4 regions of the Paenibacillus sp. BIC5C1 genome follow, and region 2 is predicted to be linked to each of the others. Evidence: predicted binding sites of a transcription regulator. Region 2 holds the regulator's gene; each other region holds the start of a gene.
The links. Region 2 encodes Rex, which represses fermentation and respiration genes when NADH is low (regulators of the CRP and FNR family bind a similar motif). Its sites were predicted from a motif close to TTGTGAAATATTTCACAA; they were not measured.

Region 1: the regulator Rex is predicted to act here: its motif matches at 1,640-1,657, upstream of nirB (nitrite reductase large subunit NirB).
Region 3: the regulator Rex is predicted to act here: its motif matches at 2,183-2,200, upstream of pflB (formate C-acetyltransferase).
Region 4: the regulator Rex is predicted to act here: its motif matches at 3,652-3,669, upstream of RS891_RS29935 (cytochrome ubiquinol oxidase subunit I).

Annotation. Positions count from the first base shown of each region.
Region 1 covers NZ_CP135922.1:5,180,495-5,188,918, forward strand. Annotated here, with positions in the region: gene RS891_RS23250 (hypothetical protein) at 180-497, shown strand; gene RS891_RS23255 (metal-dependent hydrolase) at 721-1,428, opposite strand; gene nirB (nitrite reductase large subunit NirB) at 1,746-4,175, shown strand; gene nirD (nitrite reductase small subunit NirD) at 4,246-4,572, shown strand; gene RS891_RS23270 (formate/nitrite transporter family protein) at 4,627-5,409, shown strand; gene RS891_RS23275 (YfbR-like 5'-deoxynucleotidase) at 5,635-6,264, shown strand; gene RS891_RS23280 (response regulator transcription factor) at 6,317-7,075, opposite strand; gene RS891_RS23285 (cache domain-containing sensor histidine kinase) at 7,081-8,424, opposite strand, start outside.
Region 2 covers NZ_CP135922.1:4,576,685-4,585,108, reverse strand. Annotated here, with positions in the region: gene panB (3-methyl-2-oxobutanoate hydroxymethyltransferase) at 1-367, shown strand, start outside; gene panC (pantoate--beta-alanine ligase) at 364-1,260, shown strand; gene panD (aspartate 1-decarboxylase) at 1,253-1,636, shown strand; gene RS891_RS20270 (tetratricopeptide repeat protein) at 1,730-2,377, shown strand; gene dinG (ATP-dependent DNA helicase DinG) at 2,519-5,380, shown strand; gene RS891_RS20260 (redox-sensing transcriptional repressor Rex) at 5,623-6,276, shown strand; gene RS891_RS20255 (amidohydrolase) at 6,263-7,567, shown strand; gene RS891_RS20250 (cell wall elongation regulator TseB-like domain-containing protein) at 7,609-8,139, shown strand.
Region 3 covers NZ_CP135922.1:4,767,185-4,775,608, reverse strand. Annotated here, with positions in the region: gene adhE (bifunctional acetaldehyde-CoA/alcohol dehydrogenase) at 1-1,702, shown strand, start outside; gene pflB (formate C-acetyltransferase) at 2,282-4,540, shown strand; gene pflA (pyruvate formate-lyase-activating protein) at 4,624-5,373, shown strand; gene RS891_RS21260 (extracellular solute-binding protein) at 5,778-7,142, shown strand; gene RS891_RS21255 (carbohydrate ABC transporter permease) at 7,306-8,190, shown strand; gene RS891_RS21250 (carbohydrate ABC transporter permease) at 8,190-8,424, shown strand, end outside.
Region 4 covers NZ_CP135922.1:6,691,556-6,699,979, forward strand. Annotated here, with positions in the region: gene cydD (thiol reductant ABC exporter subunit CydD) at 1-1,111, opposite strand, end outside; gene cydB (cytochrome d ubiquinol oxidase subunit II) at 1,113-2,129, opposite strand; gene RS891_RS29935 (cytochrome ubiquinol oxidase subunit I) at 2,113-3,528, opposite strand; gene RS891_RS29940 (hypothetical protein) at 3,958-5,256, shown strand; gene RS891_RS29945 (glycosyltransferase) at 5,253-6,164, shown strand; gene RS891_RS29950 (glycosyltransferase family 4 protein) at 6,166-7,599, shown strand; gene RS891_RS29955 (class I SAM-dependent methyltransferase) at 7,596-8,267, shown strand; gene RS891_RS29960 (glycosyltransferase) at 8,352-8,424, opposite strand, start outside.

The DNA of each region.
Region 1 (8,424 bases), 600 kb from region 2:
ACTACATTTGCTTCATTGCTTAACTTCATTTAAATTAATAAATTCAAGAGAGATCCTGACTTCATCAGGGTCTCTCTTTTTTTGATGCAACTAGTTTAATAGCTAGAACATTTATAGAAAAGATACATAATATACAACAACGGTAGAAGAAATAAAGATCAAGCAGCGGGGGACCTATTATGGCAATGAGAAGGAATGGAAAATCGAATAAGGGTTCCAAAAAAACAGATGCTGCAAATACCCTTCTCAACGGTAACCTAAAAGGAAAAAATCTGGAGATTATCGTTGCAGCCTTGCTCGTAAGTGGAAAATTAAGAGTTGATGCCGTAACGTTGTTTCGAGAAGCCACACTCGTTGTTGAATTAGTTGGTCAGTACAAAACACTTAAAAATATTTCGCCGTCGAACGCCGATAAGCTAGTCCAATTTCTTGACGAAATGGGCGACATGACACTGGATGATGTAGTACGGGCTTTTCAACAAAGGATAAATTCCTAGATAGCATGAAATGAGGTTGGGATGATGTCTGACTTTGACGGAATCGGCTTCGCCGAACTGATAATTGTAGTTATCCTTGTAATGTTATTTGTATTTGGTTCAACAGATATTGAAGGTTTGTCAAGTACACCCACAACCACATGACCCTCTCCATATTGATTACAGCCATGGATATGAACAAAAGAAATACCAGTCCTCTTGCAGGACTGGTATTTTTGAGATTTTACAGAAATAAAGGGGAGAACGCAATCCAGGCCAAAATGAGAGCCAGTACAATACACACATTTTCCACAACAGCTCCATGCTTCGTGCCCGTACTCATAAGATTGACCCTTATACGCCACTTGAGTGGCGGCAATGGACGAATGCCGCGATTCGTCAACGAATCAGCCAGTAGATGCATGACATACGCTGTACCTCCGGCTACCCAGATCTCTGGACCTTGCAGATGAGTTGTACTGTAGAGCAACCCAGCCCATACCGCGGTCCCATATAATGTGTGGGTTAACCCCCTGTGGGTTAACGTGGTACACAGCATTAACAGACTGCCAGCAATTAGATTCCACGGTGCGAATGCATGTCCATAAAATACAAGTCCCAATCCGATCGCAAACATCAACACTTTGCGCAGGGAACGGGACGGCAGGAAAGATACCATCGCAATCAGAATGGCAAGCAGCAGATTCCAGGGTTTCGCCTGAACATAGAAGTACACAAATACGGCGACAGGCAGCAGGATTGTCTGTAACAGCCGAATAAGACTGTTCGGCAATGCCTTGGATACCAGTAGCGAATTGGGCTCATCAATGTCTGGCAGCAGCGAACCGATCAGGGCCACGGTAACCGCTGGTGCAGTCACGGGCATGCCGGCCAATTGCAAAACAGAGAGGGATACAGTTGTCCCGATAATCAGGTGGGATCTTCCCATCATGGTGCAAAAACTTCCTTTCGAAGAAATAGGGAACATATACGGCCCACTCCAGATATTACAACGAAAACAATATAAGAACAATAGTTCGCATTTCTCAATTCATTTAACTATAACCTATATCCCTACTTATATGAATTGATATTCATAAAATAATTAAAAAAGCTTCCGTGACAGGCATCACACTTTGAACTTGTCATGTCTCTATAGTATTTAGTGAATTTAATCACATTTAATGTCACAATTGAACGTTATGATTCAAATATAAACCACTAAAAATGATTGTAATGTACAGTGTTCACTAAAGGAGGCATATACACATGAACGGAAATAAAGAAAAACTGGTTATCATCGGTAATGGTATGGCAGGCATAAGTACAGTTGAACAAATTTTGAAATTGAGTTCCCGGTTCGACATTACCGTCTTTGGCACAGAGCCCTATCCCAATTACAATCGGATAATGCTGTCCTATGTGCTGGAAGGCAGCAAAACAATTGATGATATTGTGCTTAATGATCTGCATTGGTATGAAGATTACGGTATCACCCTCCATACGGGTACAACCATAACACGCATTGAGTCAGAAACACGTGAAGTAGTAACTGCGGAAGGCTTACGTTTCCCTTACGATAAAGTCATCATCGCAACCGGCTCCAGCTCTTTCATTCTTCCTGTACCGGGTCATGACAAACAAGGGGTCGTTGGCTTCAGGGATATAGCGGATTGTAACGTCATGCTGGAAGCAGCGAAACAATATAAAAAAGCGGCTGTCATTGGAGGAGGTCTTCTCGGCCTCGAAGCTGCCAAAGGCTTGGTCCAGCTCGGCATGGAAGTTACAGTCGTGCATCTGATGCAGGATCTGATGGAACGCCAGCTTGACCCTCAGGCATCTGCGATGTTAAAAACCGAACTTGAGCGACAGGGCATCCGGTTCAAGATGGGCGCACAAACCGCAGAGCTTCTCGGTGGAGAACGGGTAGAAGGTATTCGTTTTGCAGACGATTCCGTGCTGAACACTGATTTTGTTGTCATGGCAGTAGGCATCAAACCCAATACGGGTGTAGCCCGGGAAAGTGGCCTGGAAGTTAACCGAGGCATTGTAGTGGATGACTATATGCAGACGTCACTAAATAACGTGTATTCCGTCGGAGAATGTACCGAACATCGCGGTGTATGCTACGGCCTCGTTGCCCCACTGTTTGAACAGGGCATGATTCTGGCCAAACATATATGCGGTGTTGATACAGCTCCCTATGAAGGTTCTGTGGTATCCACGAAATTGAAAATTTCGGGCGTAGACGTCTTTTCCACCGGTGAATTTATCGACAGTCCCGAACATACGATCATTTCACATAAAGACGACTGGAAACGCACCTACAAAAAAATTCTGCTTCGGGATAATATCATGGTTGGCGCTGTACTCTTTGGTGATATTACGGATTCTGCCGAATTACAGAAATTGATTAAACAACAGGCTGAGATGACAGATGAACTGTATGCTTCACTGATGGGTACAGGTTGCGGTGGGCACAAAAAAGCCACATCCGTGGAAACCATGGCAGAAGACGAAATTGTCTGTGGATGTAACGGAGTAACCAAAGGAACCATTGTCGATGCCATTACGAATGAGGGATTGACCAGCGTAGACGAAATCAAAGCCTGTACGGGTGCAACCCGCTCCTGCGGCGGCTGTAAACCGGTTGTTGAACAGATTCTGCAATATGTGCTTGGAGACAACTTTACAGCGGGTGCCAAACAGGGAATCTGCGCTTGCACCTCCCTCAGCCGGGATGAGATCGTAGCGGAGATTAGACAAAAAGGATTGCAAACGACCAAAGAGGTCATGCATGTTCTGGGTTGGAATCAACCCGAAGGGTGTTCCAAATGCCGCCCGGCCATTAACTATTACCTTGGTATGATTGCACCAGATACTCATGTGGATGAAAAGGAATCCCGTTTTGTCAACGAACGTATGAATGCCAATATTCAAAAAGACGGCACGTATACGGTGGTACCGCGCATGTATGGCGGCGTCACAACGCCGGAAGACTTGAAACGCATTGCCGACATTTCGGTCAAATACGATGTAAAAGCCGTCAAAGTGACTGGAGGTCAGCGGCTGGACCTGATTGGAGTCAAAAAAGAAGATCTGCCCAAAGTCTGGGCTGAATTGGATATGCCTTCAGGCTATGCATACGCCAAATCGCTGCGTACAGTCAAAACATGTGTCGGCTCACAATTTTGCCGCTTCGGCACGCAGGATTCCATGGCGATGGGTGCTCTGCTAGAACGCAAGTTCGAACGTCTCGATCTACCTGCCAAGTTCAAATATGCCGTAAACGGTTGCCCTCGTAACTGTGCAGAGTCGTGTACAAAAGATATCGGAATCGTGGGCAATGACGGCGGCTGGGAAATATTTATTGGAGGCAATGGCGGCATCAAGGCCAGACTGGCTGACTCTCTGTGCAAGGTGAAGACCGATGAAGAACTAGTTGAGCTTTGTGGAGCGATCATGCAGCATTATCGGGAGACAGCCAACTACCTGGAGCGGACTTCCGAATGGGTGGAACGTGTTGGGTTGGAGCAGATTCGGGCCGTTGTTGTCGAAGACGTAAAAGAGCGTAAGGCGCTTATGGAACGAATTGAATTCGCTCTTGAGCAAGTGGAAGATCCTTGGAAAAAAGCACTGCGTAACGAGGAAGGCCAGAACAAACTTTTCCAGGGCATAGAAGTTTCTGCTCGACCGTAGTCCTCTGTCTCTGCCATTATGATATATATTGACCCTGTAACGTGAACCTGATAATGAAGGAGATGTTCATATGACAACACAGCAATCTGCCATCTACTATCCTGCCGGAGAGATCGAAGAATTTCTGCCCCAGATAGGTAGAGTGGTTGAGATCAAAGACCATGAACTAGCTGTATTTCGCACCTCAGATGGCACCATCTTTGCTGCAGAAAATAGAAATCCTCATCCCAAGGGTGGACCGCTGGCGGAAGGGATTGTCTCCGGGTATTATCTGTATGATCCACTGTATGATTGGAAAATCGACCTGAACACAGGTCTTGTGCAGGCACCCGATCAGGGACAAGTCCAGATGTATTCTGTGAAGATCGAGAACGGGCAGGTCTGGATCGCTTTATAGTTAGATAAAAAGTTCACTGTCAACGACAGATGCACGATAATGGGGGAAATCGTCATGTATACATCAAATGTTGAAGGAATTATTGAAGCAGCGGTTAAAAAACGAGATCAAATGAACGCAAGCCTGCCTCGTTACATGGTTGCCGCTTTGATGGCTGGCGCATATGTAGGCCTTGGCATCATTCTGATATTCAGTATCGGCGCCCCACTGCTAGCTGCTCAGTCCCCACTGCAAATGATGCTGATGGGCATGTCTTTTGGACTCGCCCTCACACTCGTCATCTTTGCTGGTTCGGAGCTGTTTACTGGTAACAATATGTTCTTTACAATGAGCACGCTGGCTGGTCGGACTACTATTCGGGATACTCTCAAAAACTGGGGACTCGTCTTCCTTGGCAATCTGATCGGTGCCGTTCTGCTCAGTCTGCTTATTGTGGGGAGCGGTCTCTTCAAGACTGCGACTCCGGAACATCTGCTTTTTGTCGTTTCTGCCAAAAAGATGGCTGCTCCCGTTAGTGAACTTTTCTTCCGTGGCATTCTCTGTAACTGGCTGGTCTGTCTGGCGATCTGGATGGCGGCCCGTTCAAAAGAAGATATTGCCAAACTCGTCCTCATCTGGTGGTGTCTGTACGCCTTTATTGCGAGTGGATATGAACACAGCGTCGCCAATATGACTTTGCTCTCCTTGTCCTGGTTGTTGCCAAACCACCCGGAAACAATTACTCTGGCAGGCTGGATGCATAACATGATTCCGGTCACGCTCGGTAATATTATCGGCGGTGCGCTGTTTGTAGGTATGGCGTACTGGTTTGTTTCGCCCGTGAGGAAAAAAGGCTAGCTTATTCCCCATCCTTTTCCCATCCGCAATATCTTAAATGAACGGATGTAGATAAATGCAAAAGCCATCTTATTCTCTGATTCTACTTTCAGAGAATAAGATGGCTTTTGGCTGTCCAGCGATTCGACTTCTACTTTACCTTCGACTGTATCAGGGTTAATCTGTAGTTGACATAATCAAGTTATAATTAGTGCATACTTATAACTAAAAAGGATGATTGCACACATGGGAATTCACACGTACTTTAGATCACTCAACGATCTCGAGCGCATTATTCGTACCCCGGGAAAATTCAAGTTCGAGGAACACAGCGTATCCGCCCACTCCTGGAAAGTCGTGCAGTATGCCAAAACACTCGCCGATATTGAGGAACAGCATGGGGTCGCCATCGATTGGAAGAAGCTTTACGAAATTACCAGCAGTCATGATTATGGTGAAATCTTCATCGGTGATATCAAAACGCCGGTCAAACATTATTCACTGGAGCTTCGTTCGATGCTGCAACAGGTAGAAGAAGGCATGGTTGAGCATTTTATTAACGAAAATATTCCTGAAGAATTCCAGCCGATTTTCCGCAGACAGCTGCGTGAAGGCAAAGATAACTCTGTCGAAGGACTTATTCTGGAAGTGGCCGACAAAATGGATCAGGTGTACGAAGCGTTTGCTGAACTGCAGCGTGGCAATACAGAAAAGGAATTTATCGTGATGTACCGATATGCCCTGATCAAAATCAAAAATATTGACCTCCACTGTGTACACTATTTCCTCGAGCAGATTCTCCCCGACATCATTGAGGAAGGCAATCGTTCCCCATTTGATATCCGCCAAATCACGGAAGATGCTTTGTCACAATAATCAGCTCCAGTCATCGTGGTTCTTCAAGAGCCATGGACAGGGCTTTTTTTCGTTATTGTAACCTTTGGCGATATTCGCTGGGATAGAGTCCCGTTTTGTTTTTGAAAATACGGCTAAAATAATGGGAATCACTATATCCCACCGCTTTACCTACTGTCTTGATATCCATATCATCAAAGGCCGCGAGCATGCGTTTTGCTTCGTTGATTCGGAGCCCTGTCATGTATTTGAGCGGGGTCTCACCCGTCACCTTTTTGAAACATTTCCCCAGGTAATCCACACTAAAATGCATCTGGCCTGCCATGTCCTGCAACGTAATTTCATGCATATAGTTCTGTTTCAGATACAATTTGACTGCCTCTGCAATGTCCTCCGGCTTCACCTGCTCATCCAGCATTGCACTGACATGTGCCAGCGAATCCCCTGCATGGCCAAGCTTTAATTCCATTGCATCCAGCAGAGATCGAAGCTGTTCTTCCGTAAGGGGTTTAAGCAAATAATCCTCTACCTTGTAACTGATGGCCTGGCGTGCAAACTCAAACTCATGGTGGCCGCTCAGGATCACGATCTTGACATGCGGATAGGCAAAATACAGATGTTTCGCCAGTTCCAGTCCATTCATGACGGGCATCTGAATATCGGTAACGACCAGATCAGGCACTGTATGTTCAATCAATTCCAATGCTTCCTGTCCATTTCTAGCTTCACCGATAACCTCAAACCGTGTGCCCAGCTCGCTGAATTTCCGGGACACATTGCGGCGAATTAACGCCTCGTCCTCCACAATAATGGTTCTATATGTCATCACCATGCGTTTTAACTGTGCTCCTTTCGAATGGAACCGCCAATCGTAATGCTGACGCCGCCAGAAGGTTTATTCCTAATATGCATATGTGCCGCGGAACCATACCATAATTTGAGTCTGATCCAGATGTTTTTCAATCCCATCCCGTTGATCTCAAGTTCAGGCATAGCCTCCCATTCCTGTGATTGTTGTATGTACTGCTGGATGAGCGTAAGCGCCTCGGGTTCCATGCCAGGTCCGTTATCTTCCACTGTCATTAGCCAGGTCTCCTGCAAAGTGTCCAGCTCTCCAATGATATACAGTTTCCAGGGTGGAGTATCACGCAGTCCATATTTCATGACATTTTCCAGTAAAGGCTGAATGAGCAGCATGGGGACCTGAAGATTTTTCATCAAGTCCGGAACATGGAATTCATAAAGCAGATCATCTTCGAACCGAATTTTCATACACTTCAAATATCGCTCACAGTAGTCGATTTCTTTTTCCAATGGAACACCGCTTTTGTTCGGAGCCGAGATGTAACGCAGCATGGATGCAATGTGACCACAGAACGCAACGATCTGTTCATTCATGCCCTCTTCCGCCATGATGCTGATGTTCGTAATGTTGTTATACAGAAAATGAGGGTTCATCTGGGACTGCAACGCCAGCAATCTGGCATCCGTTTCCTGAGATTTGATCGCCAGCATGTCTTGGAAGGATTGCACAAGCTGTTGATTCAATTGAATAAAGGTATCATTCAACTCATCCATCTCACGGATGGAACCCGGATATTCCAACTTGAACAACTGGCCAGAGTCCTGACCTGTGGTCAGATCGTGGAGGCCAGTTTTCTGAATAATGCGCTGCAAACGGTGGAGCGGTAAGGTAACACGTTTGGAGATCAGATATGAGAGGAGCAGAATAAGAATTAAGGTAGCTAAAGTTGCCCCCATAAACAGAAAAGCCATGCGATTCAGATTCGCAAACAGGGATTGTTTGGACTGCATCACGATAACCGTCCATCCGGTCTCCTGCGAGGTCGTGTAGGTCATCATTTGCTTTGAATTTCCTTTGGGATCTACCACTTCTTGCATCGTTTCTGGTGGATAGCGGTCGTTACGAATCAAGTTAACAACGTCGGAATGGGGTGCATTTAACGGATGTTCATTGGACAAAAAAGGATATAACAGCTCATTACGTTCATTCAATACATAGACACTCAGATCTTCGTTCCCCGCTTGCACCTCATTCAAATGCTGGAACAGGGTTCCGGCATCCTGCAAAATTTCCACTACTCCTTGCGAGACATAATTTCCATCCTTATACACCCGGGTAAGGGAGAGATATGGTTTACCTGACTCCCCCTGCCCTGT
Region 2 (8,424 bases):
CGAAGCCAAGGCGCTAGAAGCAGCTGGAGCCTTCGGCATCGTACTCGAACTGGTCACTGAAGAAGTGGCAAGAGCCATCTCGGAAGAACTGTCAATTCCTACGATTGGGATTGGCGCAGGCAGAGGTTGTGATGGTCAGGTACTGGTATTCCATGATGTGGTTCAGTATGCTTCCCCATACACGCCAAAACGTTTTGTCAAATCATATGGAGACGTAGGTACATTGATTCGCAATAGCATCGAGTCCTATGTGAAAGAAGTCAAGGATCGCTCATTCCCAGCAGAGGAGCATGTATTTACCGCCGCTGATGGCGTTCTGGATCAATTGTACGGGCATCGCAAAGAAAAGGTGGAGACGAACGTATGAAAGTGATACGGACAATCGCAGAATTAAGACAAGAACTGAACTTGAACCGTCAGTCGATTCAGTCCAGAGAGTCCGTTGTAGGACTTGTACCTACCATGGGATTTCTTCATGAAGGACATGCAAGTTTGATGCATGCGGCCAAACAACAAAGTGATGTCGTGGTGCTTAGCATATTTGTAAATCCGATTCAATTTGGTCCAAATGAAGACTTTGACAGTTATCCTAGGGATGAAGCCAGAGACCTGGAAACAGCACGTGCAAATGGAGTGGATATCGTATTTATTCCCTCGGTTGACGAGATGTATCCACAGCCTACACAAACGACCGTATCGGTTTCCCGTTTAACGGATCGATTGTGCGGTGCATCCCGTCCGGGGCATTTTGACGGAGTGACTACGGTTGTCTCAAAGCTGTTTAACATTGTTCAACCGCAGCGTGCATTTTTTGGCATGAAGGACGCACAGCAGGTAGCTGTGATTCAGCAGATGGTTAACGATCTGAACATGGCGGTTGAGGTTGTGCCTTGTCCTATCGTTCGTGAAAGGGATGGCTTGGCGCTTAGTTCGCGCAACGTGTACCTCAGCACAGAACAGCGCCAGGAAGCGCTTGTCCTGTCCCAGGCACTGCGTGAGGCACAGGAAGCTGTGGATGCAGGTATGGCAATGACAGCAGCGGATATCCGCGGTATATTGCGTAAAAACATTGAACGTTCACCAATGGCCGTAATTGATTATGCTGAAATTCAGGCTTTTCCAAGTCTGGAGCCACTTGCTGATCAGGGAAAAGTTCATGGTCGTGACGATCTGTTGATCGCGCTGGCAGTAAAATTCGGCAAAACCAGATTGATTGACAATATACGGCTGCAAAAATCGGAGGTACTGTCCCATGTTTAGAACACTAATGAAATCCAAAATTCACCGGGCAACCGTTACGGAAGCAAACCTGAACTATGTGGGAAGCATTACCATCGATGAAGATCTGATGGAAACTTCTGATCTGATGGAAAATGAGAAAGTGCAAATTGTGAATAATAACAATGGTGCACGTCTGGAAACCTATGTCATTCCAGGTCCACGTGGAAGTGGAGTGATATGCCTGAATGGAGCAGCAGCCCGTCTGGTACAGCCCGGCGATACCGTCATTATCATTTCATATGCGATGATGTCTCAAGAAGAGGCAAATAATCACAAGCCTACCGTTGTCTTTGTGGATGGACAGAATAAACCTGTGCAAACGATGAAACACGAAGTTCATGCCACGATTATGTAATCGACTGGTAAGGGGAATGAAATCGACCCATTCTACAAAAAATGAGTACAGGTCACTGCACTAATCCATTTTTTCAAGGGTGGGGATGCATCGATGTTCCAGCATGTTTTCGCAGAAATGAACGACATGTTAGATGAAATTATCAAGCGCTACCCTTCTGCTGAAGGCCTAAGCAAACAGGAATTGCTGCAAAAGTGGAATTTGCTGAAGCGGATGAGTGACGGGATGATTGATGAGTGGTTGATGTTTGAAGAAAAAATGAGCCAGGTAAGGGAACGGGAACTGGATAAGCCCGCCTCCCTTGAACCTGAACAGCAAGCTGTTACCGCGCTGCCAGAACTGCATCTGGAATGTTTCAGTCGCGGTCAGGGATATTTCAAACTGCAAATGTACCCGCAGGCGATTATGCAATTTTCCGTAGTTGTGACCGACTATCCGGAAAGTGCATTGACTCGTTTTTACCTGGCTCTGGCTCATCTTAACCTGGAACAAACCGAGGAAGCTGGAATACACTTGCAGCGGATTATGCATCTGAACGGTTCGCCGAGATTAAAAGGACTGGTATGTAACGTTCTGGGCTGTATCGAGGCCAAACTGGCGAACCCGGAGGGTGCATGTTCACTATTTGCGCAGGCACTTCAGTATGACCCAACGTTGACCGAACCGCTGTATAACATGGAAGCCTGTCGAATAAACAGCGGAAAATGGCAATATGCAAATCAGCTGACTGCCTTGACTTAAGGCTATTCGGCGGCATGAAGACGGTGTTCCCTCCTCTGGCATAGCGGCGGGACACCGCCTTTTTTTGTCAGTTAATTTTCAAACGCCCTTTTTTTTGCTATGCTGTAACATAGACTGGAATGGAAGGGACCGTACATTGCAATGAAATTTGCCGTATTGGATTTCGAAACAACCGGCACGCAGTCCGACGGTGAGATTATACAGGCCGGACTTGCCATCATAGACCATGACTACAGCATAACTCAAATATATAGTTCTTATGTGAACCCAGGTGTATCGATTCCGCCGTTTATTACAGGGTTAACCGGTATTACTGATGAAGACGTGGCGAATGCTCCCTCATTGGAAGAGATGATGATGGAGATGGTTCCGCTGCTCGACGATGTGGTTCTTGTTGGACACAACGTTGCTTTTGATTTTCATTTTCTTCAAAATGCACTCGATCGTTGTGGTTACCTGCCGTTTACCGGACGGATTCTGGATACGATTGATTTCCTGAAGATCACGTTCCCGTCACTGGGCTCCTATCAACTCGGTTATGTGTCTTCAGAATTCGGATTTCAGCATGACCGCCCTCATCAGGCAGACAGTGATGCACTTGCGACAGCTTTTGTATTGCTGAAGTGTCTTGATGAGCTGCGTGCATTGCCTTTGATTACGATTCAGCGCCTCAGTGATCTGTTTGCTCCGGAAGACAGTGACTTGGGGTGGTTCTTCGACGGAATGCGCGCGGAGAAGGAAGCAGAGCCGATTCAGGATCTCGAGGGTCATACGTATTACCGTCAGCTCGCCTTGAACGTTAGTGATTGGACCGATATTGGCTCACCACGTGATGAGCGGCAGGGTAATCCACTGGAGGGTGTCAGTTTTGAACAGTATATGGACCAGGTTAGAGATAACTTGAAGCAGACGCTGGACCATTATGAGGAGCGTGAAGCGCAAACTCAGATGTTCAGCAGTGTCCGACAAGCGTTGGATGAAGAGAAACATCTCTTGATTGAAGCCGGGACCGGTACAGGCAAATCATTGGGTTATTTGCTGCCTGCCATCTATGAAAGTGTGAAACAGGAACAGAAAGTTATGGTCAGCACACATACCATTAACTTGCAGGAGCAATTGAGAGAGCGTGATATTCCCTTGCTGACGCAAGTGGTTCCGTTCCCGTTCAAGGCAGCAGTGTTTAAAGGACGTGGACACTATCTGTGTCTGCGCAAATTTGAGCATAAGATCAACAAACGTGAATTCGCTACACCGAAAGAGGATTATTTTACAGCGGCTCAGATGATTGTCTGGCTTACCCAGACGGAGACTGGTGACGACGAGGAGCTTAATCTAAGCGGACGCGGAGGAGACTTCTGGGAGACGGTACAGAGTGAGTCAGAATCCTGTCTTGGACGTACCTGTCCCTGGTTCCGCAAATGTTTCTATCACCGGGCGAAACATGAAGCCGGGCTATCCGATATCGTCATTACGAATCATTCAAAATTGTTTACGGATGTCAAAGCAGCACATCAGTTGCTGCCAGCCTACGAAAGTCTCGTCATCGATGAAGCACATCATCTGGAGGATGTAGCAGGTAAACACCTTGGTCTTCATATGAAATATTTCACGTTGGTTCATACATTGACCCGACTGTTCAAAGATAGCCGTAATGGCCAACTGCCTATGCTTCGTTCTCAATTATCGGGACATGAAAATTCGGTACAGTGGGGCTCCATGATCGATCAGATGTTCCCGCTTGCGGTCGAAGTCAAGGAGATATGGGATCGACTCAGCGATACACTGTTTGGCCTGTTGCCCGAACGCAGCGATGCTTCTCCAGGCGAGACAGGACAATTTTCTCTCCGACTGAAGCCTTCGCAAAAACCAGCCAAATGGCAGGAATTGCAGGATGTTGAAAATCAGATCTATGTCACCCTTGGCGACTTGATTCGTAAAGGAGACAAGCTGCTGCTTGAAGTGAAAGAAGATCAGGACGATTATCAGTCGGATAGTCTGATTACGGATATATCAGGTCTGCTCAAGGACTTGGCAACAATTAAGGATAATTTGCGTTTCTTCATGCGGATGGATGATGCGAACACCGTGTACTGGATGGAGGCTAGCGGCCAGTTCCGCAGTAAATCACTGCAACTCTATGCTGTTCCTGTCGATGTCAGTGCACAGTTGAAGGATATGTTCTTTGATAAAAAGAAAAGCGTTGTGCTTACATCGGCTACGCTCTCCGTTGACAAGTCATTTCAATTCATGATCGAACAGCTGGGCTTGCAGGAAGCTGCCGAGAATAACCGTCTGCTAACGTCGATGCTGCCGTCACCGTTCAATTATCGCGAACAGGCCCTACTCGTCATTCCGCGTGATTTCCCAAGTGTGAAGGGCAGCGTAGGTGATGCCCACTTTGTGGATATGCTCGTGCATTCGCTTGCGGAAACGGCGATCGCGACCCGTGGACGCATGATGGTGTTGTTCACCTCCTATCGCATGCTGCGCCAGGTGTATGACCCGCTTAAGGAGGCCTTGTCAGGCAACGATATCTCTTTGCTGGGGCAGGGGGTCGACAGCGGCAGCCGTTCCAAGCTTACACGCCGCTTCCAGGATGCAAAAGCAACGGTGCTTCTTGGCACAAGCAGCTTCTGGGAAGGGGTGGACATTCCCGGAGAGGCTCTGACCTGTCTTGCGATTGTCAGATTGCCTTTCCAGCCACCGAACCATCCTTTAGTCGAAGCGAAGAGTGAGCTTTTGCAACAACAGAAGAAAAACCCGTTCATGAAGCTGTCCGTGCCACAAGCCGTTATTCGTTTCAAGCAGGGATTTGGCAGGCTGGTTCGCACAGGCAAAGACAGAGGCATTGTAATTGTGTACGATACACGCGTCATTGAAGCGTATTATGGCAAGTACTTTTTATATTCACTGCCTGGTCCCAAAATGGAACACATGCTCACCGAGCAGATGGTTCCACGCATTTCGGAGTGGCTCGAGAGACCAACCGATGAACAACAATAATAGATACGCTCTGTAGCTTCCATTATTGCAAGACGCCAGTGATTGGCGGTAAAATTGAGATATAGTATTCATTCGTTTCATGGGTAAACGAGTAAAGGGATTCCAAGCGAAAGCAATTGAAGCAATAATCGATTTTATAACAAGGAGCATCCTGTTGAATTCAGTAGTCATTTTACATCGTTGCCGACAGGGTGCTCATCTTTTCATCTATCTATCGTGGCCTTGGTAAGGGGGAGCAATGAATGAAATCAGATAAAATTTCGGAAGCCGTGGTGCGTAGATTGCCTGTTTACTTGCGTTATTTGAATGAACTGCATCAGCGCGAAGTCAATACGGTTTCTTCACAAGAACTTGGACTGAGGCTGGATCTGAATCCTGCCCAGATTCGTAAAGACTTGGCTTACTTCGGTGACTTTGGTCGTAAAGGGATCGGGTATGACGTTTCATATCTCATCGAGAAAATCCGCCATATTTTAAAAATAGACCAGCAGATCAATGTGGCTCTTGTCGGAGCAGGTAATTTGGGACATGCTTTGTCCAATTACAATGCCTACCTCAAAGACAACATGAAGATCGTCGCTGTATTTGATGCCTACGGTCCGAAGATTGGGAGCCAAATCAACAGTCTGACGGTGCAGCCGATGAATGAATTAACGGATTCGGTCAAAAAAGATAACATTCGTATAGGTATTATCACGGTTCCGGATACGGAAGCCCAAAATGTTGCAGATCAGCTGATTGAGTCAGGAATTGAAGCGATCCTGAATTTTGCGCCTACGATCCTGAAGACCCCGCCGCATATCCGCATTCATCATGCCGATTTTACGACGGATCTGCTTAGCCTGGCTTATTACTTGGAGAATGGAAAGGACGACGAGGAAGATGACGACAAATAGATGGGTCATTCACAACGGCAAATTTGCCGTGAGTGAGGGTACGAATTGGAACGTGGTTCAAGGTTTTATGGTTGTTGAGAATGACAAGATTGTGCATATTGGTGAGACATTGCCGGAAGGAGACGAAAGCCTGACAAAGGTGGACGGAAAAGGACTGTTCTTCTTGCCGGGTCTGATCAATACGCATGGTCACGCGGCCATGTCGCTTCTGAGAGGCCATGGAGACGATCTGGCGTTACAAGTATGGTTGCAGGAGAAAATGTGGCCAATGGAGGCCAAAATGACGTCTGAAGACGTATATTGGGGCACATCACTTTCCGTACTTGAAATGTTGAAGGGCGGAACAACAGCTTTCCTAGATATGTATGATCATATGGATCAGGTTGCGAAAGTGGTGGAACAATCCGGCGTTCGGGCTGCTCTGGCACGTGGGGTAATCGGACTTTGCTCAGAAGAAGAACAGTTGCGCAAGCTCGAAGAGTCTGCAGCATTTGCTCGTCAATGGAATGGACAAGCAGACGGAAAAATTACAACCGTAATTTCTCCGCACGCCCCTTACACTTGCCCTCCGGATTACATAGAGAAGCTGGTACAGGTTGCTCATGACCTGAATCTGCCTTTGCATACGCATATGTCTGAAACACTTCGCGAAGTGGAGCAGAATGTGGCTGATTACGGTCTGCGCCCGGTTGCACATCTGGAGAAGCTAGGATTTTTCTCCCGTCCATCTCTGGTTGCGCATGCGGTACATCTGAATGATGAGGAGATTGAGATTCTGGCGAAGCATGATGTAGCGGTTTCCCACAATCCAGGCAGCAACCTGAAATTGGCTTCAGGTGTTGCACGAGTACCTGATCTGCTGAAAGCAGGCGTGACCGTGTCCCTCGGAACAGACGGACCAGCGAGTAACAATAACCTGGATATGTTTGAAGAGATGAGACTGGCTGCATTGATTCACAAAGGGGTGTCCGGTGATCCTACTGCAGTGCCGGCAGGGGAAGCGCTTCTGCTTGGAACTTCATATGGTGCCAAATCCATATTCCTGAACGATACAGGCGCTCTGCAAGTTGGCATGAAAGCTGATTTTATTGCGTTGAACATCGAACAAGCCCATTTCTATCCGCATACGGATCTGATTTCCCATACAGTTTACTCCGCATCGGCCAAAGATGTGGAGCATGTATGGGTGGATGGTAAACAAGTGGTTAAACATGGCGAATGTCTTACAATGGATGAAGAGCGCATTCTGCGTGAGTCTCAACTGGCATTTGACAGTCTGCTGGCCCGTTAATTACAAGGACAGCAGCGTCATAGGGAAAGGAAGTTCGGCTTTTGAAGAAAAAAAAGAAGTGGATATGGATTTCGCTGCTGCTCCTGGTTCTGATTTTGTTTGGACTTCAGCGTTATTATGTCTATGTGACTCAGGATCAGCGCAAGGAAGAAGCGTTGGCTATACAGGCGGCTCAGGAACAGCTGGGCATTACGTCCCACGAAGAGTTGCGTAAGTATGTCTGGGGGCAAAAAGACGGCGGAGACAACATATACTGGACCCTGGTCGGCAAAGATAAGGATAACCAGGATGTCATGGTATGGATCAAGTTTGATGAGAATAATAAACCTGTGACGGGAACCAATGCGGTGCACGGTGAACTGTTAAAGAACGGCATGAATGAAGCTCAGATTCGAAATCGGTTCAGCTCTGAAGTTCCGGGTGGAGAGATCAAGCGCATTATGCCAGGTGTTGTGAATGGGATCTATGTATGGCAAGTGTATTATAACGATGATACTCACAACTATTATCGATTTTACCGCTTCAGCAACGGGGAACAGGTGGACCTGGTCTATACAATACCGAACAGCTAGAATTAGCAGACGTGTTATCGTCTGAAAAGAATACATTAAAGAACCGGCAGACGGAAACCCGACTGAACCGGTTCTTTGACGTATTTTCTTGATCATTTTGGATTTGAATAGTTAAAATTCATATTTTCGCCTTAGATATTGTATATACGATGTGATATACTCAAATATGTATTCAAGGATACATCATACACAAATAAATCCTGTTAGGCACATCACAGGACGTTACGTACACATATTTATATTCTTGCCTACAAGTTATAGGATGGGCCAAAATTTAGGAGGGGT
Region 3 (8,424 bases), 190 kb from region 2:
CAACCCGGCAATTGTTGGTCAATCTGCAGTAAGCATTGCGCAAATGTGCGGAATCGAGGTCCCTGCTAACACCAAAATTCTCGTAGCAGAGATTGAAGGGGTAGGTACGAAATTCCCGTTGTCGGCTGAGAAACTAAGCCCGGTACTGGCTTGTTACAAAGTGAAAACGGCAGCTGAAGGGATTGAGCGTGCAGCAGAAGTGGTTGCTTTTGGCGGCATGGGTCACTCCTCCGTTATTCATTCGACGAATGAAGAAGTTATTGGCAAGTTCGCAGATCGCCTGCAAACCGGACGGATTATCGTGAATTCGCCATCCACACACGGTGCTATCGGTGACATCTACAACACCAACATGCCGTCTCTGACACTTGGCTGCGGATCGTATGGACGGAACTCGACTTCTTCCAACGTAACCGCTGTGAACTTAATCAACGTGAAAAGGGTGGCTCGCCGTACCGTGAATATGCAGTGGTTCAAAGTGCCGAACAAAGTCTACTTCGAAAAAGGTGCAACACAGTATCTTGCCAAAATGCCGGACATCACACGCGTAGCCATTATTACGGATGCGATGATGGTCAAACTCGGTTATGTGGAAAAAGTAGAGCACTATCTGCGTCAACGTCAAATGCCGGTAGCCATTGAAGTGTTCTCTGATGTCGAACCTGATCCATCCACAACAACGGTAGACCGCGGTACGGAAATGATGCGCCGCTTCCAGCCAGACTGTATTATCGCACTCGGTGGGGGTTCACCGATGGATGCTGCCAAAGCGATGTGGCTGTTCTATGAATATCCTGACACGGATTTCAATGACTTGAAACAAAAATTCATGGATATCCGCAAACGGATCTACAAATATCCACGTCTCGGCGTGAAAGCGAAATTCGTAGCGATCCCGACAACTTCGGGCACAGGTTCGGAAGTAACATCGTTCGCAGTTATTACAGATAAAAATCAAGGTAATACAAAATATCCACTGGCAGACTACGAGTTGACACCAGACGTGGCGATCGTCGACCCTGAGTTTGTATACACGCTGCCTAAAACAGCTGTCGCAGACACAGGTATGGACGTACTGACGCATGCGATCGAAGCGTATGTATCCGTTATGGCGAATGATTACACGGATGGACTGGCGATCAAAGCAATCCAGCTGGTATTCCAATATCTTGAGCAATCGGCACTGCAAGGTGACAAACTGGCTCGTGAGAAAATGCATAATGCTTCGACGATTGCCGGTATGGCTTTTGCCAACGCGTTCTTGGGCATTAACCACAGCTTGGCACACAAATGGGGCGGTCAGTACCACACCGCACACGGACGTACCAATGCGATCCTGATGCCGCACGTCATTCGCTACAATGCGAAAAAACCGACCAAGTTTGCATCTTTCCCGAAATATTCGCACTTTGTGGCAGATGAGCGTTATGCCGAAATTGCCCGCATTCTGGGATTGCCTGCACGTACGACAGAAGAAGGGGTTACCAGCCTCATCAATGCCATTCGCAAACTGAACAAAACATTGGGTATAGAAGAGTCGTTCCAGGAAATTGGATTCGATGCCAAAGACTTTGAGGCACATGTCGATTATCTGGCAGACCGTGCATTCGAGGACCAATGTACAACAGCCAATCCAAAACTGCCGCTGGTGACTGAACTGGCTGATGTATACCGCAACGCTTTCTACGGCAAGTTTGAATAACAACTAAAGCAGCAGCATGATTCAGGCAGCTATAGTCAGGGTTCCCCGTAAGGGGAGCCCCGATTGCCGTCTTTCCTGTAAAAAAAGGTATAACGGAATCCTTGCAGTTGCCTTTTTTAAAAGAGGTTACACGTAATCCGTGATGTTACTTTTTGAACCAGGTATTCACACGATAACGGAGGGGGCAGAAAAAACTGAAGAAGCGAAGCGCTCGCCTTTATCCCAGAATTTTACCCTTTGAAAAATATAATTGAAAAAATCCGGGGGTAACAGCGATCGGAAGTTGTTCTGCCCGCGTAGTGACTAAGTGTGAATTTTACAGGGTTCAATTTGAACACAGCATAGGTGAAGTGAGGATGGTCACAAACTTTGTGATAAAAATCACAGATGATGAAAGAACGAAGACGTATACTGAAAATGTAAGAAAAACATTCATCCGCGGTTCCGGTTCCCAAGTAGAGAGAACATGTTCCGGCTTACATGTGAAATTTATCACATTAATCGCGGCTCTGGGCACAGATGAGACGAGTGATGCATCCTGTCATGTGTCCGGAAATCCAAATTTGTGGAGGGATTACTATGTCGGTGATCGAAAAAGATGTCAAACAACAAACAGGCTGGAGAAACTTTACCAAAGGAACATGGACGAAATCCGTAGATGTGAATGATTTTCTGGCACGTAACTTATCACCTTACTATGGCGACGAAGCATTTCTTGCAGGTGCAACTCAGAATACGAAAGAGTTATGGGATATCGTCTCCGATCTGACCAAAAAAGAACGCGATAACGGCGGGGTACTTGATGTTGACGTAAACACGCCAGCAACGATTGTTTCTCACCAACCCGGCTATCTGGATAAATCCAAAGAACAGATTGTTGGTGTTCAAACGGATGCTCCGTTCAAACGTTCCATTCAGCCATTCGGTGGAATTCGCATGATGATTGATGCTTGTGAAGCTTATGGTTTTGAAATGCCTCAAGGCGTCATTGATATATTTACGAACATCCGTAAAACACATAACCAGGGTGTATTTGATGCTTACACATCTGAAATGCGTGCAGCACGTAAAGCAGGGATTATTACCGGTCTGCCGGATGCTTACGGCCGTGGCCGGATCATCGGTGACTATCGCCGGGTTGCTCTGTATGGTGTGGACTTCCTGATTCGAAATAAAAAAGGAGAACTAAATGCACTTGAAGTCGATGTGATTGATGAAGATGTCATTCGCCTCCGTGAAGAACTGTCCGAGCAGATTCGTGCATTGCAAGAATTGAAACAACTGGGTGAAATGCACGGTTTCGATATTTCCTTGCCAGCTACAACTGCAAAAGAAGCGTTCCAATGGCTCTACTTCGGTTATCTGGCAGCAATCAAAGAGCAAAATGGTGCGGCGATGTCACTTGGACGTGTATCTTCTTTCCTTGATATTTATATCGAACGTGATCTGCAAGAAGGCTTGTTAACTGAAGAACAGGCTCAAGAACTGGTTGACCATTTTGTTATGAAACTGCGGATTGTCAAATTCCTGCGTACGCCGGATTATAATGAATTGTTCAGTGGAGACCCAACATGGGTAACTGAATCCATCGGTGGCATGTCCGTAAATGGAGAAACCCGTGTTACGAAAAACAGCTTCCGTTTCCTGCACACCCTGAACAATCTTGGTCCAGCACCTGAGCCGAACCTTACTGTACTTTGGTCTACCAAGCTTCCGGAAGCTTTCAAACAATACTGTACAAAAGTATCCATCGAAACGAGCTCCATCCAGTATGAAAATGATGATCTTATGCGTCCGATCTACGGAGACGATTATGGTATTGCTTGCTGCGTATCTGCGATGAAGATCGGGAAACAAATGCAGTTCTTCGGCGCTCGTGCCAATCTGGCAAAAGCATTGCTGTATGCAATCAACGGCGGTCGTGATGAGAAATCGGGAGCGCAAGTTGGACCTGAATATCCGGCGATCACAAGCGAAGTGCTGGAGTACAATGAAGTGATGAAACGTTTTAAACCGATGATGGAATGGCTCGCTAAACTGTATATGAACTCACTCAACGTCATTCACTACATGCATGACAAATACAGCTATGAGCGTATTGAAATGGCCCTGCATGACCGTGACATTGTACGTACGATGGCTTGTGGTATTGCTGGTCTCTCGGTTGCAGCAGACTCTCTGAGTGCCATCAAGTATGCGAAAGTCAAACCGATCCGCAACGAACAAGGCATCGCAATTGATTTTGAAATTGAAGGTGACTTCCCTTGTTACGGTAACAATGAAGACAGTGTCGATAGCATCGCCGTTGAACTGGTGGAAAGCTTCATGGGAATGATTCGCAAACACAAAGCGTATCGTAATGCGATCCCAACTCAGTCTGTATTGACGATCACATCGAACGTAGTGTACGGCAAGAAAACAGGTACAACGCCGGATGGTCGTAAAGCAGGCGAACCGTTTGCACCAGGGGCGAACCCAATGCATGGTCGGGACAAAAAAGGTGCACTGGCATCCCTTGGCTCAGTAGCCAAATTGCCGTACGAACACAGCCTTGACGGGATCTCTAACACATTCTCTATCGTGCCTAAAGCACTCGGGAAAGAGTCAGACACACGTAAATCCAATCTGGTTGCAATGATGGACGGTTATTTTGGTCAAGGGGCACACCATCTGAACGTGAACGTATTTGATCGTCAGCAGTTGATTGACGCGATGGACCACCCGGAAAACTATCCGCAGCTGACAGTACGGGTATCCGGTTACGCGGTTAATTTCATCAAACTGACACGTGAGCAACAACTCGATGTCATTAACCGGACCTTCCACGGTTCGATGTAACTCGGACTTAACTCAACGGTTCAAAGGAGTAGAAACTCCATATTAAACGCACAGCGGATGCGATACAGAAAGGAAGAGGCAGCATGGTTAATGGACATATTCACTCACTCGAAACTTTCGGGACGGTAGACGGCCCAGGCATCCGCTTCGTGCTTTTTATGCAGGGATGTCTGCTCAAATGCCAGTATTGTCACAATCCGGATACATGGGCACTGGATGGTGGCAGAGAAATGAGCGTGGAGGAGGTATTGGCTGAAATCGAGCCATACCTGTCCTACTATCGCAGCTCCGGCGGAGGACTTACGGTATCCGGCGGGGAGCCAACATTACAGGCTCATTTTGTAGCCGAAGTTTTCAAAGAAGCGAAACGCCGCTGGGGACTGCATACTACGCTGGACAGCAACGGTTTCAATGAACCGGATCGGATTCATGATTTGTTGGATAACACGGACCTGGTTTTGTTGGATCTGAAGCACATCAATGATGAGAAACATATCAAGCTGACAGGCAAATCCAACGAGAGAACATTGCGCACCGCACAATGGTTATCGGACAATGGACGAAAAATGTGGATTCGCCACGTGTATGTGCCAGGGATCCACAATGAGGAAGAAGACTTGCTCAATCTGGGGCGGTTTATTGGAACGCTAAATGGAGTCAAGAAGTTCGAAATCCTGCCTTATCATCAGATGGGAATCTACAAATGGCAGGCGCTGGGGAAAGCCTATCCGCTTGATGGTGTTCCTTCTCCGAGTGATGAGGAAGTGGAACGAGCGTATCGTTTGATTGAACAAGGTCGTGCGGAGACGGCGGGCATGACTTGCTCCAAATAAGTAGCAACAGTTATAAATAAATTGAACTATCTATTTACACGAGAACGTAGAGGACAGAAATAAGCTGGAGAAGCGGAGCGTTCGCCTTTATTCCCAGATTTTCACCTTTGTAAAAGTGAATCAAAAAAATCGGGGGATAACAGCGATCGGAAGGTTGTTCTGTCATCGGAGTGGCAAGTGTAAATATTCTTTAGTTCAACTTATTTCCAACCAAGCAGTCTTTGCGAACATGTTTCGCAGGGGCTGTTTTTTTGTGCTGTTATCTATTGTAAATACAAGATTATTTGTCCAGTGAAGGATTTTATCCCTCCATTGATGAATTGTCATCCTTACGATGTAAGCTACAACTTTTTATAATCAGAGTGTAAAGCCAAATGCTCAATATCTTGAGGGGGGTCATACGAATGAAAAAAGGAATGACATTACTGCTTTCATTATTGCTAATCACATCATGGACATTGGCAGGTTGTTCGAGCTCAACTAACGAACCACAACAGGGAGCAGGCAATACGCCTGCGGAGCCAAGCAAGGAACCGGTTGAGATGCTTCTCCGTCACACTCAGGTGGGTGCCGACAAACAAAAAAGGCTGGCCATTCTGCAGGACGTTGTGGCCAAAGTGGAGAGTGAAGTACCTAACCTGACCTTTACACTGGACGGAGTTGAATCCGATGTAAACCGTAAGGAGAAGCTTCGTGGTGAGATGGCAGCAGGCAATCCGCCGGATATCTTCGAATTGTTCGGCAGTCCGGACTCCAAAGTATATGCCAAAGAGGGCATGTTGTTGGATCTCACGCCAATCTTGCAAGAGCTGGGCATTCAGGACCAATTTTCATCGCTTGAACCATTCACCTATGAAGGTAAAGTCTACGGACTGCCTATTGGCGGATCGGGAGAAGGTTTCTTCTACAATAAAGAGTACTTTACGCAAAAAGGTTGGAAAGCGCCTTCAACAATGGCTGAGCTGGATAATATGCTCGCTGAGATCAAGGCTGATGGCAAAGTGCCACTTGCTTCTGCTTCCAAAGCAGGCTGGGTTCCACTCATGTTAACGAACCATCTGTGGTCCCGTTACGCTGGACCTGATATTACGGCGAAGTTTGCTACAGGCGAAGCCAAGTGGACTGATCCAGGCGTTGTCGCAGGATTCGCGAAGCATAAGGAATGGGTGGATAAAGGTTACTTCAAAAAAGGTGAGCTTGGCTTTGAATATGCAGAATATACAACTCAATTTACGAGTGGTGAAGCGATTCTGATGTACGACGGAACATGGAAATCGTCTGTATTCAAGGAAGGACAGAGCGGTGAGTCACTCATTGGCAAGGTTGGTTTCTTCAATATGCCTCCAGTAGAGAACGGTGCAGGAGATCAAACAGCCCTGATGCGTGACGTCAATAACGGATACGGCTTCTCCGCAGCGGTTGCGGATGATCCTCAGAAGCTTGCGGCTGTTAAAGCCTTTATCAAAAACTTCTACAACGAAGATATGCAAGTTCGTGGACTCGTAGAAGACGGTGTGTTACCAGCGATGAAATTGGATGAAAAAGTGCTGACAGACAGCATCACTGACGATTTGATGAAAGAAATTGTAGCTGTTCTGAATGCATCGCAGACTTCATTCCCGGCTTTCGATGCACTCGTTCAAGCCGATGTAACGACAGAGATCAGTAACTTGCAAATTCAGAAGCTGGTTGGTGGACAAACGACACCAGAGAAAATGGCTGAAGAATTGCAGAAGGTTCAGGAAGAGGCTAATGCTTCAGTAGAATAAACGATCTTTAAGCGAAGAAGAGTACCTGCTAACACCATGCTGGTTTACCCCGGTTGGAACACTGCCGGGGTAAAACCCTTGGTCCTATCTAGAGAATTACACTGCTGAGGAATCTGCTCTATATATGAGCATAAGAAGTTGAAGTCACTGAAGGAGGTAGATCATGAATACTTCACTCCGCAGCCCGCTGATCTATGCGTTGTTTGTGTTGCCGGCACTGATCCTGTTTATCATGTTTTTCCTGTATCCTATCGGCAGTTCGCTCTATTACAGTCTGACCAGTTGGAACGGTGTATCCGCAGAGCCTCGTTTTGTGGGACTGTCCAACTATGCAAAAGCTTTGACAGATGAACGTTTTTGGATTTCTACGCGCAATAACGGTTTCTTTATCGCATTTTCGGTTTTGATCCAGGTGCCTCTCATTGTGTTGTTTTCCCTGCTCATTGCAAACGTGAAGAGATTGAAGGGATTATACAAAACAGCCGTCTTTTTGCCTTCCATTATGTCAACGGCAGTTATCGGTATTCTATGGGGGTTCATCTACGAGCCTAACATCGGCCTGTTGAATCAATTACTTGAAACGGTAGGAATCTCGCCGGTCTATTGGTTGTCCGATAACCGATTCGCAATGATATCCATTCTCGTAACCAATGCGTGGCAGTGGACGGGATTCTATATTGTCATGGTTTTGGCGGCCATTCTGGCTATTCCCAAGGACCTGGATGAAGCGGCAGCCATTGATGGAGCAACAGCCGTACAAAGAGCTTTCAAAATTACATTGCCACTTATCAGACCTATCATTTCTGTCGTCATTATGTTATCCATTGCCGGGGCGATGAAGGCAGCCGATATTGTTCTGGTTATGACCAAAGGTGGACCCGCAGGCTCTACCGAAGTGCTTGCCACGTATATGATCAAATATGCGATTACCAATTTTAAATACGGTTATGGCAATACGATTGCGGTTCTGATCTTTGCTCTGACGCTTGTGCTCACCGCGGTATATCAGTTGCTGGTGGCGAGACGCAACGAAAGGGTGGAATATTGATGGTAAAGAACATAAAAGGCAGTATACCTCATGTTTTGTTGATGTTGTATCTACTTGCGATTCTGTTTCCCTTCTTATTCGTAATTTTTTCTTCATTTAAGCAGGATAACAACGAAATTGCACTGAATCCGTTCGGTCTGCCTTCCACTTGGGTGTTTAATAACTACGTGGAGGCTTGGGTAAATGCCAAGATTGGAACGTATTTTTGGAACAGTATGTATATTTCGGTCTTGT
Region 4 (8,424 bases), 2.1 Mb from region 2:
CAGCCACGCCACTTAGGGCATTTATCTCACGCATAACCACCCGTATGGTGGATGGATTCACACCGCTTTGGCCAGAAGAAGGCTCAGGTGAAGAGATTTCACCATTCTTTTCTGACTCTTCATGTAGAACAGCACTCGTGTACGCTTCCTTCTGCTTACGTTCAGCCAGTTTCCCTCGTTCAATCATCTGGCTGATTGCTTCCCCGGCCTCTTTGCCGTCCAGTGTAGCGTGGTAATCTGCACCTACCATTCGTACAGGCAGGAAGTATTCCGGTGCGAGAATGAGAACGGTCAGCGCTGGTCCAAGCAGCATATGTCCTTCCGTCAGGCGCAGCCCCAACCCAACCGCCACCGAAGCCACCGATAGCATGGTGAAGAAATCGAGTGCGAAGGAGGACAGAAAAGCCATACGCAGGGTAGACATCGTAGCCTTGCGATAACGCTGACTGACCCGAATGATCGTTTCCCCATGTTTTCTGCTTTGTCCCAGTGTTTTGAGTGTTTCCAGCCCACGCAGCGTATCTACAAAATGATTAGCAAGCGCTTTGTACGACTTGAACTGTCCATCGATCTTGCGTTGTGCAGCCAACCCCACCAAAATCATAAAAACAATCAGGATCGGCAGCGTCAGCGTCAAGATAACCCCGGACATCATATCCAGCTTGAAGACATAGAACAGAATAACGATTGGCGTGAACCCCATCCCAAGCATGCGGGGAATAAACAATTCAAGATACGTCTTATACTGGGCTGTTCCTTGGCGTGCCAAGGTTACCAGGTGCCCTGTTCCTTCAGTTTTGGCAAAACGCGGTCCCAGCCGGAACCACTGCTCCACCATCTGTCTACGCAGACTGTTTCCTGTCTTCTCCGCGTACCGCGAAGCGATGAGCTGCAACCAGAATGACAGGGAATAGCGGGCGGCAAAAGCGGCCAAGAACAACAGCAGCACCGGGTACTGCCCCGTTACAGGTGAACCTTGAAACAATGCCGTAATCGCCTGTGCCAGCCATTTCGCCTGCATGATAATCGTCATCGCCTGCAACAGTACCAGCGCTGAGGCCAGCGCCAGTACCGGCCGGATGCCCGGCAGCTTCAGCAGCCCCCGTCCCATATCAGTACTCCAAGTGATGCTGATCGTTCAGACGTTTGCGGAAAATGTAATAACTCCAGATCTGATAGCCGAGTACAAACGGAAGTAGCGTACAAGCCACAATCGTCATCACTTTCAGCGAATATGCACCGGATGAAGCATTATAGACTGTCAGATCAAACGCCGAACCCATAGAACTCACCATGACCCTAGGAAACAGACCGATAAACACGGAGGCAAACGCGATAGCAATGACGGCGCCCGTCATACCGAAGGCCCAGGCTTCACGTTTCTGACGTACGAAGTAAGCCGCCAAGCCCAATGAAGCAGCGCCCAGGATTACCATAATCCAGAGTGCCCAGCCGCGTACGGCAAATACATCGGTCATGAAGTATGTCATCACGGCGTAGACCGCGAGAATTGCGGCCAGCGGCAGCATCAGCCTTTTAGCCATATTCAGGGCACGTTCTCTAAGATCTCCGACGGTCCGCAGTGAAGCAAACAGTAAACCATGCACCAGACACAACAATGTCACGCTCAACCCACCGACCACCGTATACGGATTAACGATGTCCAGGAAGCCTGGACGAAGCTGCATCTGTGCATCAATAGGCAGGCCTTTCATCAACGTAGCGAAGACAACCCCGAACAGGAATGGCAGTAACGCACTGGAGACTACGATGATGATGTCCCATGTTTTGCGCCAGCGTTCATGTCTCATTTTGCTGCGGAATTCAAAGGCAACTCCGCGCCCGATCAAGGCCAGCAGTACCACGACCAGCGGCAGATAAAAACCGCTAAACAGCGTAGCATACCAGTGCGGGAAGGCTGCAAACATTGCACCCCCCGCCGTAATCAGCCAGACTTCATTGCCATCCCAGAACGGACCGATCGAGTTGATCAGGGTACGACGTTCACGATCCGTTTTGCCAATCATTGCAGTGGACATGCCCACACCAAAATCAAAACCTTCCAGAAAGAAAAAACCTACAAACAAGACAGCAATCAGCAAAAACCACAACTCACTTAGTGACAACAGAATAACCCCCATCCACGCCGAACGGATCGGCCGATTCATCATGCTCCTCCGGCTTCTCGACTGCATATGGTCCTGCCTTGATTTCACGAACGAACAGATAGACCATCACAATGCCGAGAACCGTATACGCTGCTGTAAAAGCAATGGTGGAGAATAAAATCTGTCCTGCGCTTACGTTCGGGGATACCCCGGCTGCGGTCGTCATGTAGCCGAATACCGTCCACGGCTGCCTTCCCACCTCAGTCATAATCCAGCCCGACGTATTGGCGATAAACGGCAGGGAGATGGCGAACACCATCAGACGCATAAACCACTTGCCTGCTCCCTCCAGCTTGCGGCGCATCGCCAGGAATGTACCGTACAGAGCCAGCAAAATCATCAATCCACCCGCAGCAATCATAATGCGGAAGCTCCAGAACGTTGTCCGTACCGGTGGAATATAGTCCCCTGGTCCATACGTTTGCTCATACTCCGCTTGCAGCTCCTTCATACCTTTGACACTGCCGGAGAACTTGCTGTAGGACAGATAACTGAGCAATCCAGGGATTTTGATCTCGCCGGAATTCTCCTGTTTGTCCGGATCGATAAAGGCTACCACCGTCCATGGGGCAGGGTCTTCCGTCGTCGTCCATGTTCCTTCACTTGCTGCCATTTTCATTGGCTGCGTCTCCACCAGATATTGCGCCTGGAAGTGACCCGAGAAGGCAACACCCAGCGAGGAAACCAGACCAATAATGATGGCAATGTTGAACGACTTGCGGAAAATCTCCACATCCTGCTTCTTCATCAACTTGTAGGCACTAATCCCGGTTACGACGAATGCACCTGTCATCAGGGCACCGAAGATCGTGTGCGGGAACTCCACCAGTAGTTGACCATTCGTAATCAGTGCAAAGAAATCATTCATCTCTGCGCGGCCATTATTAATCTCGAAGCCAACCGGATGCTGCATGAATGAATTGGCTGCCAGAATCCAGAGCGCGGACAGGAATGTGCCGACAAATACCAGCCAGATACACGCCAAGTGCACCTTTTTGGACAAACGATCCCATCCGAAAATCCAGAGTCCAATAAAGGTAGACTCCATAAAAAACGCCAATAAGGCTTCCACAGCCAATGGCGCACCAAATACATCCCCGACAAAACGGGAGTACTCCGACCAGTTCATGCCGAACTGGAATTCTTGCAGAATGCCTGTGACTACACCGACGGCGAAGTTAATCAGGAACAGTTTTCCCCAGAATTTGGCCATCGTTTTGTAAACTTCCTTACCCTTCACTACGTACAACGTCTCCATAATCGCTACCAGCAGCACAAGACCGATGGACAGCGGCACAAAAAAGAAATGGAAAATCGTTGTGAGCGCATATTGGATACGCGATAACATGATCGGATCCATACCGTTACCCCTTCTTTCTGTTCATATCACAGTTTTCGTATTTGGCATTGAAGCCCCTTCTTCCGTTTCTGTCAGCCAAACACGTATTGATGAACGTATTGTGCCAGATAGACTATTTTATACATGTGACAATTATCACAAACCCTGCCATGACAGCAAAAAAAAGTGACGATGGTCACACAATAGAAAAAATTAAACCTAATCTTTGGGCTTGCCAGCTTCGTCTATTCACGGAAGATGCTCATGTTTGGGACGGAACGCCCATATGTTAGTGTCAGGCATAAAATACGCTGGGCAAAAAGGGCTTTACATATTGAATCATTGGAATCATTGATATCATTCAAAGCCGCACCAATCCGATTTTTATCAGGTGGTGCTGCTTCAATCCATGAACGGACAAAAATGCAAATCAAGTGAGGTGATTTGTCGATGGAAGAGATGTCTCCGATTCTGGACCCGGAGCCTCATCAAAGGGCAGATGCAGAAGAGTCTAGTACGGCTCTGCCTGCCTTTCGTTATATACTTTTCCCCCGGAAAGGAGGATGGTCTACCTTTCCCTATCCAGACATCGCTGCGCTAATGGTTGCCGAAGGGCCTGTCTACTATGTCAGCAGTCTGGAGCGATCCGAGGAAATGCCTGCGAATATCTCCGTTATCACGCTTCACGAAGCTGAGAAACTGTTACAGGAGCCACGTACGGTTGCTGTGGTTGCGCATCCCTACTGGCTGACTGCCACAGCCTCGCTCCATCCGGAGCTCTGTATTGTACTTCTTCCTGAGCCGGTCGGTGAAGAAGCCGAGTCCCCCTTGTGGGAGAGCTGCATTTCAAGACTGGTCGGTATCGCCGATCTGGTGGGTACGACTTCAGAAACACGTTATATGAAGCTGGTATTCCAGGGTGTACGTGCCATCTGGCTGAATGGAGAGGATACCTCCCCTGCTGGTGTCATGCAAAAGGATGACCTCGAAGTTCCTCTCCGGGACTATGAACTGCTATTTCTGCATGCGCTTCGGCAGACCCTCTCAGGTGTTCCGGATACGGTCACCCGGCTGCAATGCAGTGTGCGTGCCGACTTCTATCGTCAGCTTCGTTCCAAAGCAGGAGCGCATGAGACGATTTCCTTTTTGCTGGCAGCCTATGAATATGTGCTAGAGGATTCCAGAGCGGCCGCTTCACTCAAGGAAGCATTCTCCCACGCGGTATTAAACGGGCGCAATGATTGTGTAAGCTCCCACTATCGATTCCTCTCCGCGATTCATGCGAGGGCCGGGGAAATCGATAGTGCGTTGCAGGTGTATGGAATCAGCGCAGGCAGCGAGCAGGAACGTCACCATTATGAACAGCTCTGCCGCTGGCTTGAAGCCGGGGAGGAACAACTTGTCCGGGCAGAACTGCTGCGTCTGAATGATGATTATGGAAATGCATTGCACATTTTGGATGAACTCGGAGGCGAAACGGCACGGCATTGGAAATTTCGTATCTATCAGGAGACTGGACATGTGGAAGATGCATTAGATTTGGTGCACGCAGTGGATATCCAAGATAGCCCCAGCCGACAGGATTATCGGCAGCTGTCGGGTCTAGCTCTGGCTCTGCGCGGGGAACGTCACGGGGCGGTGAGACAATTTCTGGAGACGGCACTGGAGGATGAAGATGCTCTTGCGCGAATCGTCGAGATGGAACTGTTGGATCAAGCCGTCCAGCAATTGCTGGGGGAGGTGCCATGATGCTGGACCCGAAGAAGCGTATACAACATGTGAATGGACCGATGGTGCATAGGAAAATACGATCCGAGACATCTCATACTCCAACTGAAACGTTGGAATTACCGCACGCTGAACCAGGTGACCAAGGGGATCAGGATGCCGGTAAACACCAGGAAACAGGCCTATATAGAGAGCCATTTACCGTTCGTCGTGTTCGTAAAAGTCAGGGCAATAAACTGACCGCTATGCTTCAGGTACGTAACGAGCGCGGGCGATACCTGGAGGAAGTGCTGGGCGACCTGAGTGAATTCGTAGATGAGATTGTCATTGTGGACGATGCCAGCACAGATGGTACACCCGATATATGCAGAGCCTATCCAAAGGTCGTTCGTCTGGAAGTGCTGGAGAAGCCGTTATTTGCGGAGGAATGGCGATTACGCAATGCGCTATGGCAAGCAGCAGTAGGTACCTCACCCGATTGGCTGCTCTCGGTTGATGCCGATGAGCTATACAGCATGGAAGCGAAGAAAGCGATACGCGCTCTGATTAACCAGGATCATGCGGACTGGATCGCTTTCCGCTTCTATGATATGTGGGGCGGACGAACTCACTATCGGGAAGATGAGCTTTGGGGGCTTCACCGACGTCATACCGCTTCCCTGGTCCGTTATATGCCGGGTTATCCTTACTTTTATCCGCAGCAAAATCATCATGTGCCTCGTCTTCCCTTGCCCTGTACCGTACTGCCCGGAATCAGCACGGAATTGAAAGTCCAGCATCTTGGCTGGGCAGGAAGTCTGGAGGATCGGGTTCGGAAATATTTGCGTTATAAACGAATTGATCCACACGGCGAGTGGGGCAGCCTGGAACACTATGAATCGATTCTTGATCCGGATCCCCGACTGATTCCGTGGAAGGAGGAGCAGTGAGATGGGCGTTGTCAGCATATTGACACACAGCTTCACCGATGGATATAACCGGGAATTCAGCCGGGTGTTCGGGGGCGGCCTGGAGCGTTACGTCCTTGATTTGTGCAGTGTAATCCGCGGATTGGGACATATCCCCGAGGTTCATCAGTTGTCCTATTTTGAAGCTTTTCAGACCCGCACGGAACAGATCGATGTATATGGGTATGCCTACGATATGAATGATGTGCCCGAAGCTTTTGCCCGAATGGCTGCCGCAGCGCGAGGGCCTGTGATCTATGCAAGCTGTCTGTGGCAGCCCATTGCCTACAAGCCGGGCAGCCTCGGCATCTGCCACGGGATTAACTGGGATCGTCCCGCGCTACCGCTGGAGACCAAGCAGCAAGTCGCTGAGCATATTCAGCTGGCACTGGATGGACTTGTACGCATCGTGTCGGTGGATTCACATTTTCAGACCTTTTGCCGTGCTGCTTGTACGTTTGCGGATGCCAGTCAGGTCGTGCTCATTCCCAATGCAGTGGATACCTCCTACTTCACACCTGCTCCGCCAAGGCGTACGTTCGAGCATGAACAGGAAGAAGAATGGCTGGCTGCATGGAAGAAGGATCTTGCAGGCCTTGAAGATCATGCTGAAGCTACCGTCTCGGGGTTGAATGCTGCGTCATCCGCGAGGGGAAGAAACGATGGAGACGGCATGGTACGGGCGGACAGATCCGAGGTGACAGTAATCGCTGAGGAACTGGACTCGGGGAATATCCGACAGGGCCACATTGGTCGGCAGCCAAATGAGCTGATGGGTGAACCTTTGAAGGATCAGGGCGACGACACACCGGCTGCAATTCATGTGAACCCATCGCGTCCACTGCGCATTTTATATCCGCGCCGCATCAGCATGGAGCGGGGCATTATTCCGATGATGCTGGCAGCTGACCGACTGCTTGGTGCCTTTCCTGATCTGGAAGTCGAATTCGCCGGGGAGCTGGTTGAAGGCAGCACGGTGGGTCGATCCTTCCGATACTGGCATCGCACGCACCCCCATGCGGATCGAATTATACAGCGCACGTATGATTTTCGGGATATCCGCGAGGCCTACCATCAGGCAGATATCGCCGTGATCCCGACTGTCTTCTCGGAAGGAACATCCTACGCTTGTCTGGAGGCGATGAGCTGTGGGCTTCCGGTTGTTGCTTCCAATGTTGGCGGACTGAATGATCTGATTCAGGATGGCTTCAACGGACTGCTGGTACCTCCAGGGGAAGAAGCGCTGACCGCCGCGCTGGTGCGTCTCGTTCAGGATAGAGCCGAGCGGGAGCGGTTGGGAATCTATGCCCGCGAGACGGCGCTATCCTACGACATATCCCACTGGCGGCGGAGATGGAGTACAGTATTGGAATCTTTTTTGGCAGAAGCAGGATTAAAGGAGGGAATTCGGGGATGATGGATACGCCAAATGCAACAGATTTCACGGAATCAAGATACATTCGGGAGGGTGACCCCAAAACGGATACATTGGTTTTTCCACTGCATCCTGCGTGGTGGAGCCGTCCGTACGAGTACGAATGGGCACGCCAGTTTGCACGTCAGGAAGACGTCGTACTCGACGCTGCCTGTGGTATATCCCATCCATTCAAATTCTGGCTGGCAGAGCACTGCCGGGAAGTTCATGCCTGTGATTGGGATGAGCGTATTTTGTCCAGAGAAGCGATCCGGCTGGATATCGCTTCTGATTTTGGTGAGCAGGCCGCACGAGACCTGCCGGAATCGAGCCTGGACCGACTGCATCTCGCGCAGGCCAATCTGGCTCAGCTTCCGTATGAATCGGAGATGTTTGACAGCGTATTCTGCATCTCTGTGTTGGAGCATCTGGATACAGGCACGATGCTGCGCGCCTTTCGCGAATTCGCCAGGGTGCTGAAGCCAGACGGACGGTTGATAGCCACGTTTGATGTACCCGAGATGCGCCCTGATCTGCTGGAGACCATTATGGCTGTCACTGGACTTACGATCGAAGGCAAGCTGAGCGTGAAAGAACCGGATGATGCCATCTGGTCTGACATGTATGGCCCGGCAATCCGTTGTTTCCGTGCTGTTATTCGTAAAGAGTAATTGGGATGAATAAATGGGATCACTGATGAGGGGCATAGATTGAGATTAACTCTATATCCTTAAAACCCTTGGATTGCCTAAGCGTTAAAGATGAACCAGCAGCATGCTGCACTGGTTAGCGTATGCTTCAGTGGATGCTGCGCCGGGTGATGTCAGG